2 regions of the Streptomyces sp. NPDC050264 genome follow, and region 1 is predicted to be linked to the other one. Evidence: riboswitches for the same ligand, from Rfam matches in the RefSeq annotation. Region 1 holds a riboswitch; the other holds the start of a gene.
The links. A riboswitch is a leader RNA that binds a small molecule or an ion and turns the genes downstream of it on or off. The one in region 1 is predicted to bind cobalamin.
Positions count from the first base shown of each region.

Region 1 (7,655 bases):
CCGCGACCGACTTCTTGCCGGTGCCGATCGCCTGCAGCATGGTCTGCAGGACCTGGGCCTTCTCGACCTGGCCCCAGCCCGGGGCCATCGGGACGAACCAGTTGGACTCGGCGGCGGTGGCGGGGACCTCCGTCTTGGGGTCCGCCTTCATCGTCGCGAGGTCCGTCTTGTTGTTCGGCAGGTTGCCCTTGGCCATCAGGCCCTTCTGGCCCTTGGCGCCGGTGAAGGCGTTGATCCACTCGCCGGCGACGGCCTGCGCGTCGGACTTCACCGGGACCGCGAGGTCGGAGCCGCCGAGGAAGACCGGCATCGCCTTGCCGGACGGACCCGGCATCACGAAGTTCTCGAGGTTGTCCTTGAGCTTGCCGGTCTTGTCGTTCTTCGGGTCGGCGGAGGTCGCGCCCTCCCAGGCCGCACCGAAGATCATGTTCGACTTGCCCTGGCCGTAGACGATGTAACGGTCGGACTCGTCCTTGGTCTTGTCACCGTGCATGTACTTGTCGATGACGTTCTTGAACTCGGTGAGGCCCTTCTGGGACTCCGGCGAGGAGAGGTTGGACTTCCACTTCCCGCCCTCCTCCTTGGCGATGGAGCCGCCGGCGTCGTAGACGAAGGACATGGCCGCGTACCAGTCGCGCGTCGGCTGGAACCAGGCGTTGAACTTGTCACCCTGCTTCTTCTGGATCTTGTCCAGGTCGCCGGTGAGCTCCTTGTACGTCTTCGGCGTCGCCTTGACCCCGGACGCGGACGCGATGTCCTTGCGCCAGGTCGCGATGCGGCCACCGGCGTAGTACGGCACGCCGTAGGTCTTGCCGTCGTACGTCACCGAGGCCTTGAGGCCGTCGAGCCACTGGTCCGAGTTCTCGAACTTCGCCGTGTCGACGGGAGCCAGGGCGCCCTTGACCATGTAGCTGAGCATCTCGGTGTTGCCCATCTCGACCACGTCCGGCACCTTGTCGGTGGCGAGCACGGCGTCGAGCTTGGCGGGCTTGTCCGGCCAGCCGTAGTACTCGTGGTTGATCTTGATGCCCGGGTGCTTCTTCACGATCGCGGCGTCCGCGGCCTTGACCAGCTCCGGCCAGTTGTTCTGGGCGTCGACCGTCAGCCAGACGGTCAGCTCCTTGGCGTCCGCCCCCGCGTTGCCGGACTTGTCGTCACTGTCGCCACATGCCGCGACCGAGAACATCATGCCCGCGATACCGATAGCCGCTATGAGCTTGCGCTTCACGCCACCCTCCTCAGGGATGCCAGCAACCCCCCTGCCCACCGCGGTGACTTGAGACGAGTACGACCTGTGGGGCTGGGACCTGGTCGTGAATGGTGTAGACCAGTACCGGGAGCTTGGCCCAGACCAATAGAGGTGTCAAGGGTGGCCGAGAAAGGTCTGTGCGTCCGTTATCGGAACGACACCCGCCGGGCGCCACAAGGGTGTTGGGCCGCCCGCGGGACCGCTCCCATCGTCCGGTGCGTGGACTAGACCAGACGGTCACCGGACGGTATAAGAAGGGATCACGGAGCGTACGGGGAGTCCCCCGGAGCGAGCCGTGCCACGATGTGAGCCGTGGCCGATGGGTACGTCGGCCGCATCGGCACAGGAGCCGGGAAGGCGGAGCATGAGCACCGATGTGAGCAGTGCGGAGAACGAGAGCGGGGCGCCCGTCCGTACCGCACGCGTGCCCAAGTACTACCGCCTGAAGAAGCACCTGCTCGACATGACGGAGACCCTGCCGCCGGGCACGCCCGTGCCGCCGGAGCGCACGCTCGCCGCCGAGTTCGACACCTCCCGCACCACCGTCCGCCAGGCGCTGCAGGAGCTGGTCGTCGAGGGCCGCCTGGAGCGCATCCAGGGCAAGGGCACGTTCGTCGCCAAGCCCAAGGTGTCGCAGGCGCTCCAACTCACCTCGTACACCGAGGACATGAGGGCGCAAGGTCTCGAGCCGACCTCGCAGCTGCTCGACATCGGATACGTCACCGCCGACGACACGCTCGCCGGGCTGCTCGACATCACCGCCGGTGGACGCGTGCTGCGCATCGAGCGGCTGCGCCTCGCCAGCGGCGAGCCGATGGCCATCGAGACCACACACCTTTCGGCCAAGCGCTTTCCGGCCCTGCGCCGCTCGCTCGTCAAGTACACGTCCCTCTACACGGCCCTCGCCGAGGTCTACGACGTACGGCTCGCCGAGGCCGAGGAGACCATCGAGACGTCGCTGGCCACGCCGCGCGAAGCCGGCCTGCTCGGCACCGACGTGGGCCTGCCGATGCTGATGCTCTCCCGCCACTCGATCGACGGCTCCGGCCAGCCGGTGGAGTGGGTGCGCTCGGTGTACCGGGGCGACCGGTACAAGTTCGTGGCGCGGCTGAAGCGCCCCCTGGACTGAGCGGTCAGCCATTTCGCTGACGTCCGTTATCCGGACGGGGCTTCCATAGATCAAGACTCTCGCCTAGATTTCCCGCACGTTAAACGTGAGATAAGTGGGACCTGGGCCAGCGAGGGGACGGAGCCGCGAAATGTCCGATGCGCCGAAAAGCGCGCCACAAGGTGCGCAAGAAGTGGGAAGACCGGTGGTGACACCGGTCCGCGTCGTCATCGGACTGTGCCTCGTCGCGCCGTTCGTGGCGATGCTCTGGGTCAGCTCCTACGCCAAGATCGACCCGACCTTCATCGGTATCCCGTTCTTCTACTGGTACCAGATGCTCTGGGTGCTCATCTCGACGGCGCTCACGATGATCGCGTACAAGCTGTGGCAGCGTGACCAGCGCGGCCGCAAGGCATCGGCATCCGCATCGTCCTCGGGGAGCCAGCGATGAACGGCGGCGTCAACGGTGTCGCGCTCACCGTCTTCATCATCTTCTTCGTGGCCGTCACGGTCATGGGCTTCCTCGCCGCGCGCTGGCGCCGGTCCGAGAACGACTCGCTGGACGAATGGGGCCTGGGCGGCCGCTCGTTCGGCACCTGGGTCACCTGGTTCCTGCTCGGTGGCGACCTCTACACGGCGTACACCTTCGTCGCCGTCCCCGCGGCGATCTACGCGGCGGGCGCGTCCGGCTTCTTCGCGGTGCCGTACACGATCCTGGTCTACCCGCTGATCTTCACGTTCCTGCCGCGCCTGTGGTCGGTCTCGCACAAGCACGGGTACGTCACGACGTCGGACTTCGTGCGCGGCCGCTTCGGCTCGAAGGGCCTCTCGCTGGCCGTCGCCATCACCGGCATCCTGGCCACGATGCCGTACATCGCGCTCCAACTGGTCGGCATCCAGGCCGTGCTCGACGTGATGGGCGTCGGCGGCGGCGAGGGCACCAACTGGTTCATCAAGGACCTGCCGCTGCTGATCGCCTTCGGTGTGCTCGCGGCGTACACGTACTCCTCGGGCCTGCGGGCCCCCGCGCTGATCGCGTTCGTCAAGGACGGCCTGATCTACATCGTGATCCTGGTCGCCATCATCTACATCCCGATCAAGCTGGGCGGCTTCGACGACATCTTCGCCGCGGCCGGCAAGAAGTTCGAGCAGCTCAATCCCGCGACAGGGAAACCCGTCGGGGCCCTCGCACCCGGTGAATCGGGCACGTGGACCTACGCGACCCTGGCTCTCGGCTCGGCTCTCGCGCTGTTCATGTACCCGCACTCGATCACGGCGACCCTGTCGTCCAAGAGCCGCAACGTGATCCGCCGCAACACCACGATCCTCCCGCTGTACTCGCTCATGCTGGGCCTGCTCGCGCTGCTCGGGTTCATGGCGATCGCGGCCGGGATCAAGGTGCAGAACGGGCAGTTGGCGATCCCGCAGCTCTTCGAGAACATGTTCCCCGACTGGTTCACGGGTGTCGCCTTCGCCGCCATCGGTATCGGCGCGCTGGTCCCGGCGGCGATCATGTCGATCGCCGCGGCGAACCTCTTCACCCGCAACATCTACAAGGACTTCATCAAGCCCGACGCGACGCCCGCGCAGGAGACCAAGGTCTCCAAGCTCGTGTCGCTGCTCGTGAAGGTCGGCGCGCTCGCCTTCGTCCTGACCATGGACAAGACCGTCGCCATCAACTTCCAGCTGCTCGGCGGCATCTGGATCCTGCAGACCATGCCGGCGCTGGTGGGCGGTCTGTTCACGCGCTGGTTCCACCGGTGGGCGCTGCTCGCCGGCTGGGCGGTCGGCATGGTCTACGGCACGCTCGCCGCGTACGGGGTCGCGTCGCCGACGCAGAAGCACTTCGGCGGCTCCTCGGACGAGATCCCCGGCATCGGGGAGATCGGCTACATCGGTCTGACGGCGTTCGTGATGAACGTGATCGTGACCGTGGTCCTGACCTTCGTCCTGAAGGCCGTGAAGGCTCCGGAGGGCGTCGACGAGACGTCGCCCGCGGACTACACCGCCGACGCCGGCGACAAGGGAGTACAGGTGGAACTGCCCACCGTCGGAGCGGGCGGCCACTAGCGGCCGTCCCCCGCCTCCCGAAGGACGGGCCCCTCCCTTGCGGAGGGGCCCGTCCCTTTATCGTGACCCAGCACCTTTCGCACCACCCGCCCCGGAGGAATCATGACCGCCCCCATCGTGCTCGACAGCGACCCCGGCATAGACGACGCCGTCGCGCTGCAATACCTGCTCGGCACCGGGCTGTGGGACCTCAAGGCCTACACGACCGTCGGCGGCAACGTGCCCGCGACGCAGACCTTCCGCAACGGGCGGGCGCTCGCCCGGGCCTTCGGCATCGACGGCGACATCACCGTGCACCGGGGCGCGGGCCGCCCGCTGACCCGCCTTCCGTACGCGGCCGCCGGCGAGTTCCACGGCTCCACGGGACTCGGCGCCGAGCGACTGCCCGACTCGGCCGTGCCCGAGCACACCGAGTCCTCGGCGCAGGCGCTGCTCCGGCTCTCGCGCGAGTACGAGGGCGAGCTGACGGTGTGCGCGACGGGCCCGCTCACCAATGTGGCGCTCGCCCTGAGCGAGGACCCCGACTTCGCCCGGCGTGTGAAGCGGCTCGTCTTCATGGGCGGGGCGGCCGAGATACCCGGGAACATCACGCCCGTCGCCGAGTTCAACGCGTGGGCGGACCCCGACGCGGCGGACCTCGTCGTCTCCTCCGGCATTCCGTACACGATGGTCGGGCTCGACGCGACGCACGGCTGGCGGTTCGGGCCCGCGGAGCTGGCGACGCTGGAGGCGGCCGGTCCCGGCATGGAGCTGACCGCACGGCTGATGCGCTTCTACCTCGGCGCCTACGAGGAGGCCGGAGGCTCCCCCCTGCACGACCCGCTCGCCGTCGGCGTGTGCGCGGACGAGTCGTTCATCACGGCGGCCGAGGGCACCGTCGTGGTGGAGTGCGCGAGCGAACTCACCCGCGGCAAGACGGTGTTCATCCCCTACGACTCCGATTACCCCCGCGAGTACTACACGGAGTCGCCCCTGGTGAACGCCCGCGCCAAGCATCGCGGCCGGGTCGCCCTGGGCACCGGCCCGCGTAACTTCACAGAGGATTTCGTGGCCACGCTGCTGAAGCGGCCCGCGGCCGTGTGACTCCCACCGTGGGGCCCGGTCGACACAAGATGTGGGCCTGCCGCGATGGCCCGGCACAACATGTATGCTCGCTCTCGCTGCAGCCGCAGGGGAATCCGGTGCAAATCCGGAACTGTCCCGCAACGGTGAACGTATGCGCCCAAAGTGGCGCCCGCGTGAGTCCGACGACCTGCCGCAGCACACCCGGGCCGTCCGGCCCGGGTGTCGACGACGTCCGGGCCTCGCGGAATGGGCCGGTGACGACGGCGCCCCGTGCGCGCCGGAGCCACTCCTTCCCGCAGGCCCCGAGCCGAGCGAGGGAGAGCCCCACGTGACCATCGCGCCGCCCGCCGAACCGGTCTCAGCCGCACCGCAAGACGCTCCGGGCACCGCGCTGCTGCGCACCCTGACCGAGCTGACCGCCGACCTCCGGGGCGCCGACCCCGGCCGGGTGGCCGCCGCAGCGCTGCGCGGCCGCAGCGCCCGCGCCGACGAGGCCGAGCTGCGCGAACTCGCCACCGAGGCCGCGGCCGGGCTGATCTCCGAGGACCCGGTCTACTCCCGGCTCGCCGCCCGGCTCCTCACGCTCTCCATCGCCGCCGAGGCCGCCTCGCAGGGCGTGACCTCCTTCACCGGGTCCGTCGCCGTCGGCCACCGCGAGGGCCTGATCGCCGACCGCACCGCGGAGTTCGTCCGCGTACACGCCGCGCGCCTCGACGCGCTCATCGACACCGCGGCCGACGACCGCTTCGGCTACTTCGGTCTGCGCACCCTGCACAGCCGCTACCTGCTGCGCCACCCGATCACCCGCGCGGTCATCGAGACCCCGCAGCACTTCATGCTGCGCGTCGCGTCGGGTCTCGCGGAGGACGACAGCGCCCGCGCCGTCGACGAGGTCAGCGCGCTGTACGGCCTGATGAGCCGCCTGGACTACCTGCCCTCCTCCCCCACCCTCTTCAACTCGGGCACCCGGCACCCGCAGATGTCGAGCTGCTACCTCCTCGACTCCCCGCTGGACGAGCTCGACTCGATCTACGACCGCTACCACCAGGTGGCCCGGCTCTCCAAGCACGCCGGCGGCATCGGACTCTCGTACTCCCGCATCCGCAGCCGGGGTTCGCTGATCCGCGGGACGAACGGGCACTCCAACGGCATCGTGCCGTTCCTGAAGACCCTGGACGCGTCGGTCGCCGCCGTGAACCAGGGCGGCCGCCGCAAGGGCGCCGCCGCCGTCTACCTGGAGACGTGGCACTCCGACATCGAGGAGTTCCTGGAGCTGCGCGACAACACCGGCGAGGACGCGCGCCGCACCCACAACCTGAACCTCGCGCACTGGATCCCCGACGAGTTCATGCGCCGGGTCGCCGAGGGCGCCGACTGGTCGCTGTTCTCGCCGGCCGACGTGCCGGAGTTCGTGGACCTGTGGGGCGCGGAGTTCGAGGCCGCGTACAAGAAGGCGGAGGCCGACGGGAAGGCCCTGAAGACCATCCCCGCCCGTGACCTGTACGGCCGCATGATGCGCACGCTCGCACAGACCGGCAACGGCTGGCTGACGTTCAAGGACGCCGCGAACCGCACCGCCAACCAGACGGCGGAGCCCGGCCACACCGTCCACTCCTCGAACCTGTGCACCGAGATCCTGGAGGTGACGGACGACGGCGAGACCGCCGTCTGCAACCTGGGCTCGGTCAACCTCGGCGCCCTCGTGGACACGGCCGCCGGCGACATCGACTGGGAGCGGCTCGACGAGACCGTCCGCACCGCCGTCACGTTCCTGGACCGCGTCGTCGACATCAACTTCTACCCGACCGAACAGGCGGGCCGCTCCAACGCCCGTTGGCGGCCGGTCGGCCTCGGCGCGATGGGCCTGCAGGACGTCTTCTTCAAGCTGCGCCTGCCCTTCGACTCGCCGCAAGCCAGGGCGCTCTCGACGCGGATCCAGGAGCGCATCATGCTCGCCGCGTACGAGGCCTCGGCGGACCTCGCCGAGCGCAACGGCCCGCTGCCCGCCTGGGAGAAGACCCGCACCGCGCGCGGCGTCCTGCACCCCGACCACTACGCCGACGCCCAGCTGACCTGGCCGGAGCGGTGGGCCGCGCTGCGGGAACGTATCGCCGCCGTCGGCATGCGCAACTCGCTGCTCCTCGCCATCGCGCCCACCGCGAC
Region 1 is NZ_JBFAKV010000014.1:199,881-207,535, forward strand. Features, by position in the region: gene AB0J02_RS25365 (extracellular solute-binding protein) at 1-1,228, opposite strand, end outside; gene AB0J02_RS25370 (GntR family transcriptional regulator) at 1,614-2,378, shown strand; gene AB0J02_RS25375 (DUF3311 domain-containing protein) at 2,509-2,808, shown strand; gene mctP (monocarboxylate uptake permease MctP) at 2,805-4,427, shown strand; gene AB0J02_RS25385 (nucleoside hydrolase) at 4,530-5,510, shown strand; cobalamin riboswitch at 5,568-5,702, shown strand; gene AB0J02_RS25390 (ribonucleoside-diphosphate reductase subunit alpha) at 5,821-7,655, shown strand, end outside.

Region 2 (7,655 bases), on a different contig from region 1:
CAGGGTCGGTATTCAAAGATCATCAAGTTGGTGGATCACGGTGAGGTCATACGTCGCCATGAACTGCCCGATCAGGAACGGGAGTTGCCGGCTCCACTCATACCGCGGGCCGCGACAGGCCGTCCGCGCGTGGAGGATCGGCAGGTCATCGACGGGATGGTCTACAAGATCCGCACCGGGATCTCCTGGCGCGACCTGCCGGAACGACTCGTCAACGACCTGGCGCAGCGGCCCTGCCTGGGTACCGATGGCGGGTGGTTCGAAGGCCACGGCGTGCATGGTGGCGGTCGCGTCGGGGCGGGCGAAGGGCGCGCTGCCGGTGGCGAGGCAGCAGAGTGTGGCGCCGAGGGAGAACCGGTCGCTGGCAGGCCCCGCGGGTTGCCCTCGCAGGCGTTCGGGAGCAATGAAGTCCAGCGAGCCGACCGCGCCGTCCGTGGCTGTGTGGCCCGCGTTGTCGGACAGGGCTGCGATGCCGAAATCAGTGAGTACGGCGCTGCCGTCCGCCCGCATCAGCACATTGGCAGGCTTCACATCTCTGTGCAGAGCCCCCACGGAGTGGACTGCCTCCACAGCAGCAAGCACTTCGACACCCACACGTGCGGTCTCAGCGGGCGGTAATGGGCCGCGCACCTTCAGACGATCGCCCTCGCTTCGGACAAGACACGCCGCATCGACGTCTGTTGTTCCTGCCCGTACCCGACGGCGTGCAGGTCCTTGATGGCTACGGCACGCTGCAGAAGATGGTCCCAGGCGCGCCACACAGTGCCCATACCGCCACGGCCCAGGAGCTCAGCGAGTACGTATCCATCGGCGACAACTCGTCCGCCCACACTCTCGATCACGTGGAGACAACCCACACGTTCCGTGGTAACCCTCCAGCCACACGTTTTCGACTCTGGCAGCGGCTGGGCCAGGACCGCCGCCGGCCGTTATCGAGGCGAGACGAGCAAGCCGGCCTGCCTCACCTGCCTGTTCCAGGAGGCCGCCGACCTCGGCCCGGCTCGTTCGACACGGCGACCGCGGCGACCAGCCGCCGGTACGGGCCGGTGATCGGCAAACGCGCATGGCGTCGGTGACGGCCCTCGCCCGCACGCCGTCCGGGTCCACCCGCGCATGCGCATGCAAGTGAGTGGACCACTGGCGAAAGCACGGCGGCCCCGGGCTGCTTGACCGGTCCTCGATGCCGCACGAGATGCCCATCTCGGCGGCGATGTGCGCAATCGGACGCGCTTTGCAGCGATCGATCAACCGGCGGCGACCTTCCACGGAGAGGGGGCCGTTGGCGTGGGTCATAGTTGGCCCACGAAGAAGCTGGTGCTGGCGACTGCGAGGAGCAAGTAGCCGCCCGGGAAAGCGATGTTGTGGAAGACGCGTGCGCGGACGTGCGCCAGGACCGCGCCGATGAAGAACGCGGTCAAGCCGATTCCTGCCGCCAGGCCCAGCCAACGGACCCCGAGAAGCCCCACAAGAAGGCCGGCAGCGCCCGCGAGTTTGAGGGTCGCCAGGTACGGCACCGCAGCCGGCGGGAGTCGAACCTCTGCGGAGTTCGCCAGCACGAACGGTGCCCGCACGTAGTCCGCGACCGCAATGAACGCGTTCGCGACGACGCACCCAACAGTGGCGATGAACAGTACGTGGCTCACGAGTGGTACGACCCCACGACGACAAACGGTTCCGGTCGAACCGGCGCTCCCACGGCGCGGCTGATCAGGTCTCGCAGCTGAGCGGCTTGCGGCAGTCCCACCAACGGATTCTCCGCTGCCTCCTCCAGCTCGAGGGCCAGGATGAAGTCCGGCCCCGACTCACTGGAGTACGCCGTGTGGACCACGCCCCGGGGTGATGCCGCGTGGAGGGCGGCGAACACCCTCGCACGTTGCGACCGGACCTCGGCAGCCGTGCCGCTGTCGGTGCGGAACCGCACCATCTGTAGGCTCATGACGTTGTCATCTCCTCGGGATGCGAACAGGAACGGGTTGAACCGACCGTCCTGACGTCCGCAAGCCCGGAAAGGTGACACCCATGCCGATCACGGTCGAAGAATTCGAGACCGCACGACCGCATCTGCTGTCGGCTGCCCACCGCATGCTCGGCTCGGCCCATGACGCCCAAGACGCCGTCCAGACGGCATGGTTGCGGGTCATGACCGCCCGATCCTCACCATCGATCGAGAACCCGTCGGCCTGGCTCACGACCGTCACCGCCAGGGTCTGCCTGGACGAGCTGCGTGCCCGACGCCGTCGCAACCAAGCGCCGCTGCTCGCGGACGCCATCCCGGCCGCAGAACTGGCCGCGGACGAAGCACTCCTCCGCACAGAGGACGTCTCCCGGGCGCTCATGGTCTTGTTGAACCAGTTGACCCCGTCCCAACGGGTCGCGTACGTCCTGCATGACCTGTTCTCCATGCCGTTCGACCAAGTTGCCCACGTGCTGGGCGGGACAGTGCCCAGTGCCAAGAAACACGCCAGCAGGGCCCGACAACGCCTCGGCGGCGCCCAGCACGCCTCGGAGCGGAACAGCCGACCGGACCAGCAGATCGTCGAAGCCTTCCTGACAGCGGCCCGAACCGGGGATACGCGCAGAATGATCCAACTGCTCGCGCCCGACAGCGTCCGCGACGCCGACGCTGCGCTCCTGCCTCGCGGAGCCCGCACCGCCGTCATCGGTGCTGTCGACATCGCCACCGAGACCGTGCGCTTCCGCGATCGCATTCAGTCGGCTTGCCGACTCACCGTCAACAACAAACCGGTGTACCTCATCGCGCCGGGAGGACATCCCCTCGCCACGATCGAGATCAGCACAGCCGATCAGAAGGTCACGAGAATCGCGCTGCGATCGGCCCGAGCCGACGACCATTTCGCGGCCGCCCCACCGTCAACAACTCCCTGACCCGGGTCATCGCCGCACTGTATGCGTCGGACCAGCTCATGGACCTTTCCGGCAGGGCGCTCATCGGCGCCGAACTGGGCGCACAGCTGGGCGTGACGGACGTCGACGGCAGCGCACCACGCTCTCTGCGGTACACGCACGGCGGCCCTGCGGAGCTGCATGCCAGCCTGCGGTGACATGGTTCCGCCCAGGTTGTCAGGCTGGTTGATTTCTCCGGCAACCGCACGATCCGTGTGGTGCCTGCGCTCACCGGAGCGGGCTGTGATCCCGTCGCTGGACCAGCCGAGGGCGCACCGGATGGCCGGGGCGGCGACGTCGCCCGGATGGTCGCGGACGCCTGGGCCGCCATGGAGCAGGACCGCGGAAGCTCAGCGGAGCGCGGCCACCAGCGCGTCGCTCGCCGAGCACCACACCTGGCGTGCCTCGGTGAACCCCTGGCGCAGCAGCGTCTCGATGTGCCACCGGGTCGAGGTGGGGCGATCGCGCCGCGGCTGGTCGGTCCGAGGCTGTCGAGGATCGCCGAGCAGCGCGAAACGTTCGGCCGCCGCCTCGGCGAGGAGGGGATCGCGGGCCGCCTCACCCCACCAGTCGGCCCAGTCCAGGGCTCCGTGGCGGCGCTGGTGTGTCCGGCGGTCGGTGTGCAGCGTGTGGAGGGCGGCGTTGATGCGGGGAGCGGACTCGTCCTTCATGTGGTCGGCGTTCAGGAACACCCCGCCTTCGCGCAGCAGGCCGGCCAGGGTGCCGTACAGCCGGTCGAGCGGCTCGGTGTCGAGCCAGTGCAGCGCTGTGGCGGTGACCACAGCGTCGTACGACGGATACGGGAGGCGTGCGGTCCACGCGGCGTCGGTCAGGTCGGCCTCGACGAAGGACACGCGCTCGTCCCCGGCGAAGTGGCCGCGGGCGATGGTCAGCAGGAGCGGATCGATGTCCACGCAGGTGACGTCGGCGTCGGGGAGCCGGCGCAGCAGCCGGTCCGAGATGCTGCCGGTGCCACAGGCCAGGTCGAGGACGCGCGGCGTGCGGCCCGCCACGGCCTCGACCGTGTCGACCATGACCCTGAAGCGCTCTTCCCGGTCGGGCATGTACCACTCCTGCTGGCGGTCCCAACTGGTCTGCCAGGCGTGCCAGTTGGAAAGGTGCGTCGCTGTCATGGGGTGGTGCTTCCTCTCGCGGGCCTCCGGGGCGGGCCGGGCCACCGCCGGTCTCTCGTGTCGTACTGCTCGGTCCTGCGTTCCGGACCGTGCTGATCGACATTGTGTGCCGAGTCGCGAGAGGCGCGCACAGGGGGCCCGGTCCCCGTGCCGAACGGTGCCCGGGGCGACCGGGTTCCCGCGCCCTTCACCTCGTACGCCACAATGAGGGCACAAGGCGACGGGGACCAGGAAGCCGGTGCGATTCCGGCGCGGTCCCGCCACTGTGACCGGGGAGCGAATCTCCCGCACGCCACTGCCCGTTGACGCGGGCGGGAAGGCGGAGGCGAGCGACGATCCGGAAGCCAGGAGACTGACCCGTCGCCGGTCTGACGTCAGGGGCGAGGACACCCCGGAGAGGATCGACTGTGACGACGCATGCCCGGACGGGGCCGGGGCACCGGCCGGAACCCGGCAGGCGAGGCGTGCTGGCCGCCGGAGGAGCCCTGGCGCTCGCCGCGTCCGGACTGCTCACCGGCTGCGGCGGCGACGCGAAGGACGGGGGAGGCGGCGACAGGTTCCGTGCCGCGTTCACCTCGGGCGGCTCGCAGGAGACCCTCGACCCGCACGTCGCCCCGAACTTCGTCGACCAGGCCCGCGCCAAGGCCCTCTACGACACGCTCGGCACGTACGCCGACGACATGTCGGTGCGCAAGCGGCTCGCGGAGTCCTGGGAGAGCGACGCGTCCGGTACCCGGTGGCGGGTACGGCTGCGTGCGGCCCGGTTCCACGACGGGAGGCCGGTCACCGCCAAGGACGTTCTCTACAGTTACCGGCGCGCCGCCGGCCCCGAGGTCGGCTCGCCCTCGCAGGTGCTGCTCTCCGCGATCGACTTCACCGCGAGCAAGGCGGACGGCGACCGGTCCGTCGTCTTCGTCCTGAAGGCGCCGAACTTCGAGTTCCCCACCGTGTTCGCCGGCCCCGGCACCGAGATCATCCCCGCCGGGACGACGGACTTCCGCGAGCCGATCGGCTCCGGTCCCTTCACCTACGTGTCGTTCACCCCCGGCGGCACCGCCCGCTACCGGCGCTGGGCGGACCACTGGGACGGCGCTCCGCACATCGCCGAACTGGAGATCGTCCCCGCGAACGAGGAGTCCGCGCGGCTCAACGCCCTGCTGTCCGGGCAGGTGCACTACGCGGCCGACATGGCCGGCGCCTCGGTGGAACGGCTGAAGAAGGACGGCTCGACCCGCCTGCTGACCGCCGAGCGCGCCACCGCCCAGCAACTCCTGTTGCGCACCGGCCGTGAGCCGTTCACCGATCCACGGCTGATACGCGCCGTACAACTGGGCATCGACCGGCCGGCGCTGGTCCGTATCGCGCTGGCCGGGCACGGCGAGGTCGGCAACGACTTGTTCGGCGTGGGCCTGCGCGGCTACCCCGACGGCCTCGCGCCCCGGGAACGGGACGTCGGCACGGCGAGGAAGCTTGTGAAGGAGGCCGGCGCGGACGGGCTGCACCTCACCGTGGAGACCAGCTCGGTCGACGCGGCATGGGAACCCGCGGCCGACCTGATGACACGGAACCTGCGGGAGATCGGGCTGAGGCTGACCGCCAACACCCGCGCGTCCAGCACGTACTTCAGCGAGATCAGGACCAAGGGCGTCGCCGCCTTCAACACCAGCTCCACCCTTCCCGTCTCCGACTTCCTGCAGCAGCGGGTCCGGGGAGGGGCTGCCCGCAACCAGACCCAGTACGCCTCGGAGAAGTTCGACGCGCTGCTCGACCGGGCCCGTACCACCCGGGACGAGCAGGACCGGCTGAGCCTGCTCGCCCGCGCCCAGAAGATCGCCCGCGCCGAGTCCGGGCTCCTGGTGTGGGCGTTCTCCGACGCCAACGACGCCATCAGCCGGTCGGTCAGTGGTCTGCGGGCCGCGCCGCCCAACTCGCACGACTGGGCCCGCTTCGACCGGGTCCGCCTCACCTGACGTGCGCGCCTACGTGCTGCGGCGCTCCCTGCTGGCGCTCCTGCAGTGCCTGGTGGTGCTGGTCGCCGTGTTCGCCGTCGGCGCGCTCCTGCCCGGAGACACGGCCGACGTGCTGCGCGGCGAACTCGGCACACCCGAACAAGTAGCGGCTCTGCGGCAGCAGTTGGGCCTCGACGAACCGGCCTGGACCCGCTTCGGGCACTGGCTCGGCCACCTGTTCACCGGCGACCTGGGGCACTCGCTGACGACCGGGCTGCCGGTCGGCGACGACATCGGCCGCCGTAGCGGAGTGACGCTGCTGCTCGGCGTGCCCGCGCTGATCCTCGTCACCGTGCTGGCACCGCTGCTGGGAACCGTGTCGGGGCTGCGGGAGGGCAGCCGCCTCGACCGGGCCCTGAACACGGTCACGGTTCTGCTGCACGCCGTGCCCGAGTTCGTGCTCGCGCTGCTCCTGGTCGCGTCGGTCTCACTGGCGGCGGGACTGCTGCCCGCCACCGCCGTCGGCATGGACACCGCCGGGCTGCTCGGGGAGCCGTCCGTGCTGGTGCTTCCCGTGGTCGTACTGACCGCACGGCACCTGTGCGATCTGGCCCGGCAGATACGCGCCGGAGTGGCAGGGGAGCGCCACGGTCCCGTGGCCGAACACCTGCGACTGCTCGGCGTACGCGAGCGCACAGTGGTGCTCCGCCACGTGCTGCCCAATGCCCTCGGCCCCGCCGCCCAGCAGTACGCCCGTTGTGTCGAGGGACTGCTGGGCGGCGCCGTCCTCGTAGAGGCCGTCTTCGGATTCCGCGGACTCGGCAACGGCTTCGTCGAGGCGGTGCAGAACCGCGATCTCCCACAAGTGCAGACGTACGCGCTGCTGTTCACCGGCACCGCGGTCGTGGTGAACCTCGCCGGTGACCTGGTCGCCCACCGCCTGGCACCGCGACGGGAGATGGCCCCATGACGCCCCTGCCCGTGACCACCGGCCTGCGCAGGGATCGGGCCCGCCGCCCTTGGACCGCTCTGGTCCTCCTCGCGGTGCCGGTGGCGACGGCTCTGATCGGTCCGTGGGTGGCCGGGGACACGGCTCCGCGGGAGGACGCGCTGCCCTCGCAAGCGCCCGGCGGAGGGCATGCGCTCGGTACCGACGTCCTGGGGCGGGACGTGCTGTCACTCGTTCTGCACGGTGGCGCCTCGGTGCTGGGAAGCGCCTTTGGTGCCCTCCTGATCGGCATGATCGCGGGAGTACCCCTGGGCCTGCTGGCCGCCGGGCCGCGGCGCACCCTCGACGAGACGGTGATGCGCACCCTGGACCTGCTGCTCGCCTTCCCCGGGCTACTGGTGCTGATGACCCTGGCCGCGACGGGCCACCGCGACTGGTACTGGCTGCTGACGGTCGCCGGACTGCTCCAGGTACCGGCCGTGGCCCGCCTGGTCCGCGGAGCCGCACTTGCCCCCGGCGCCCGTACGGTCGTCGAGGCACTGCGGATGCAGGGCCGCGGCTGGGCGTACATCCATCTGCGGCATCTGGCACGGGAGTTGGCCGCACCACTGGCCACGGACGCGGCCGGCCGGTTCTCCGTCGTGTTGTATCTACTGGCCTCCGCGAACTTCCTCGGCCTGGGCCTGCCCGCCTCCTCACCGGACTGGGCCGTTCTCATCG
Region 2 is NZ_JBFAKV010000006.1:60,278-67,932, forward strand. Features, by position in the region: partial or broken gene AB0J02_RS12080 (hypothetical protein) at 31-150, shown strand; partial or broken gene AB0J02_RS12085 (serine/threonine-protein kinase) at 280-759, opposite strand; partial or broken gene AB0J02_RS12090 (IS481 family transposase) at 1,189-1,293, opposite strand; gene AB0J02_RS12095 (DoxX family protein) at 1,290-1,643, opposite strand; gene AB0J02_RS12100 (hypothetical protein) at 1,640-1,936, opposite strand; gene AB0J02_RS12105 (sigma-70 family RNA polymerase sigma factor) at 2,020-2,886, shown strand; gene AB0J02_RS12110 (hypothetical protein) at 2,925-3,062, shown strand; gene AB0J02_RS12115 (class I SAM-dependent methyltransferase) at 3,255-4,037, opposite strand; cobalamin riboswitch at 4,264-4,392, shown strand; gene AB0J02_RS12120 (ABC transporter substrate-binding protein) at 4,445-6,007, shown strand; gene AB0J02_RS12125 (ABC transporter permease) at 6,009-6,956, shown strand; gene AB0J02_RS12130 (ABC transporter permease) at 6,953-7,655, shown strand, end outside.
Region 2: it holds a riboswitch for cobalamin, as region 1 does, so the genes downstream of both, AB0J02_RS12120 (ABC transporter substrate-binding protein) here and AB0J02_RS25390 (ribonucleoside-diphosphate reductase subunit alpha) in region 1, are expected to answer to the same signal.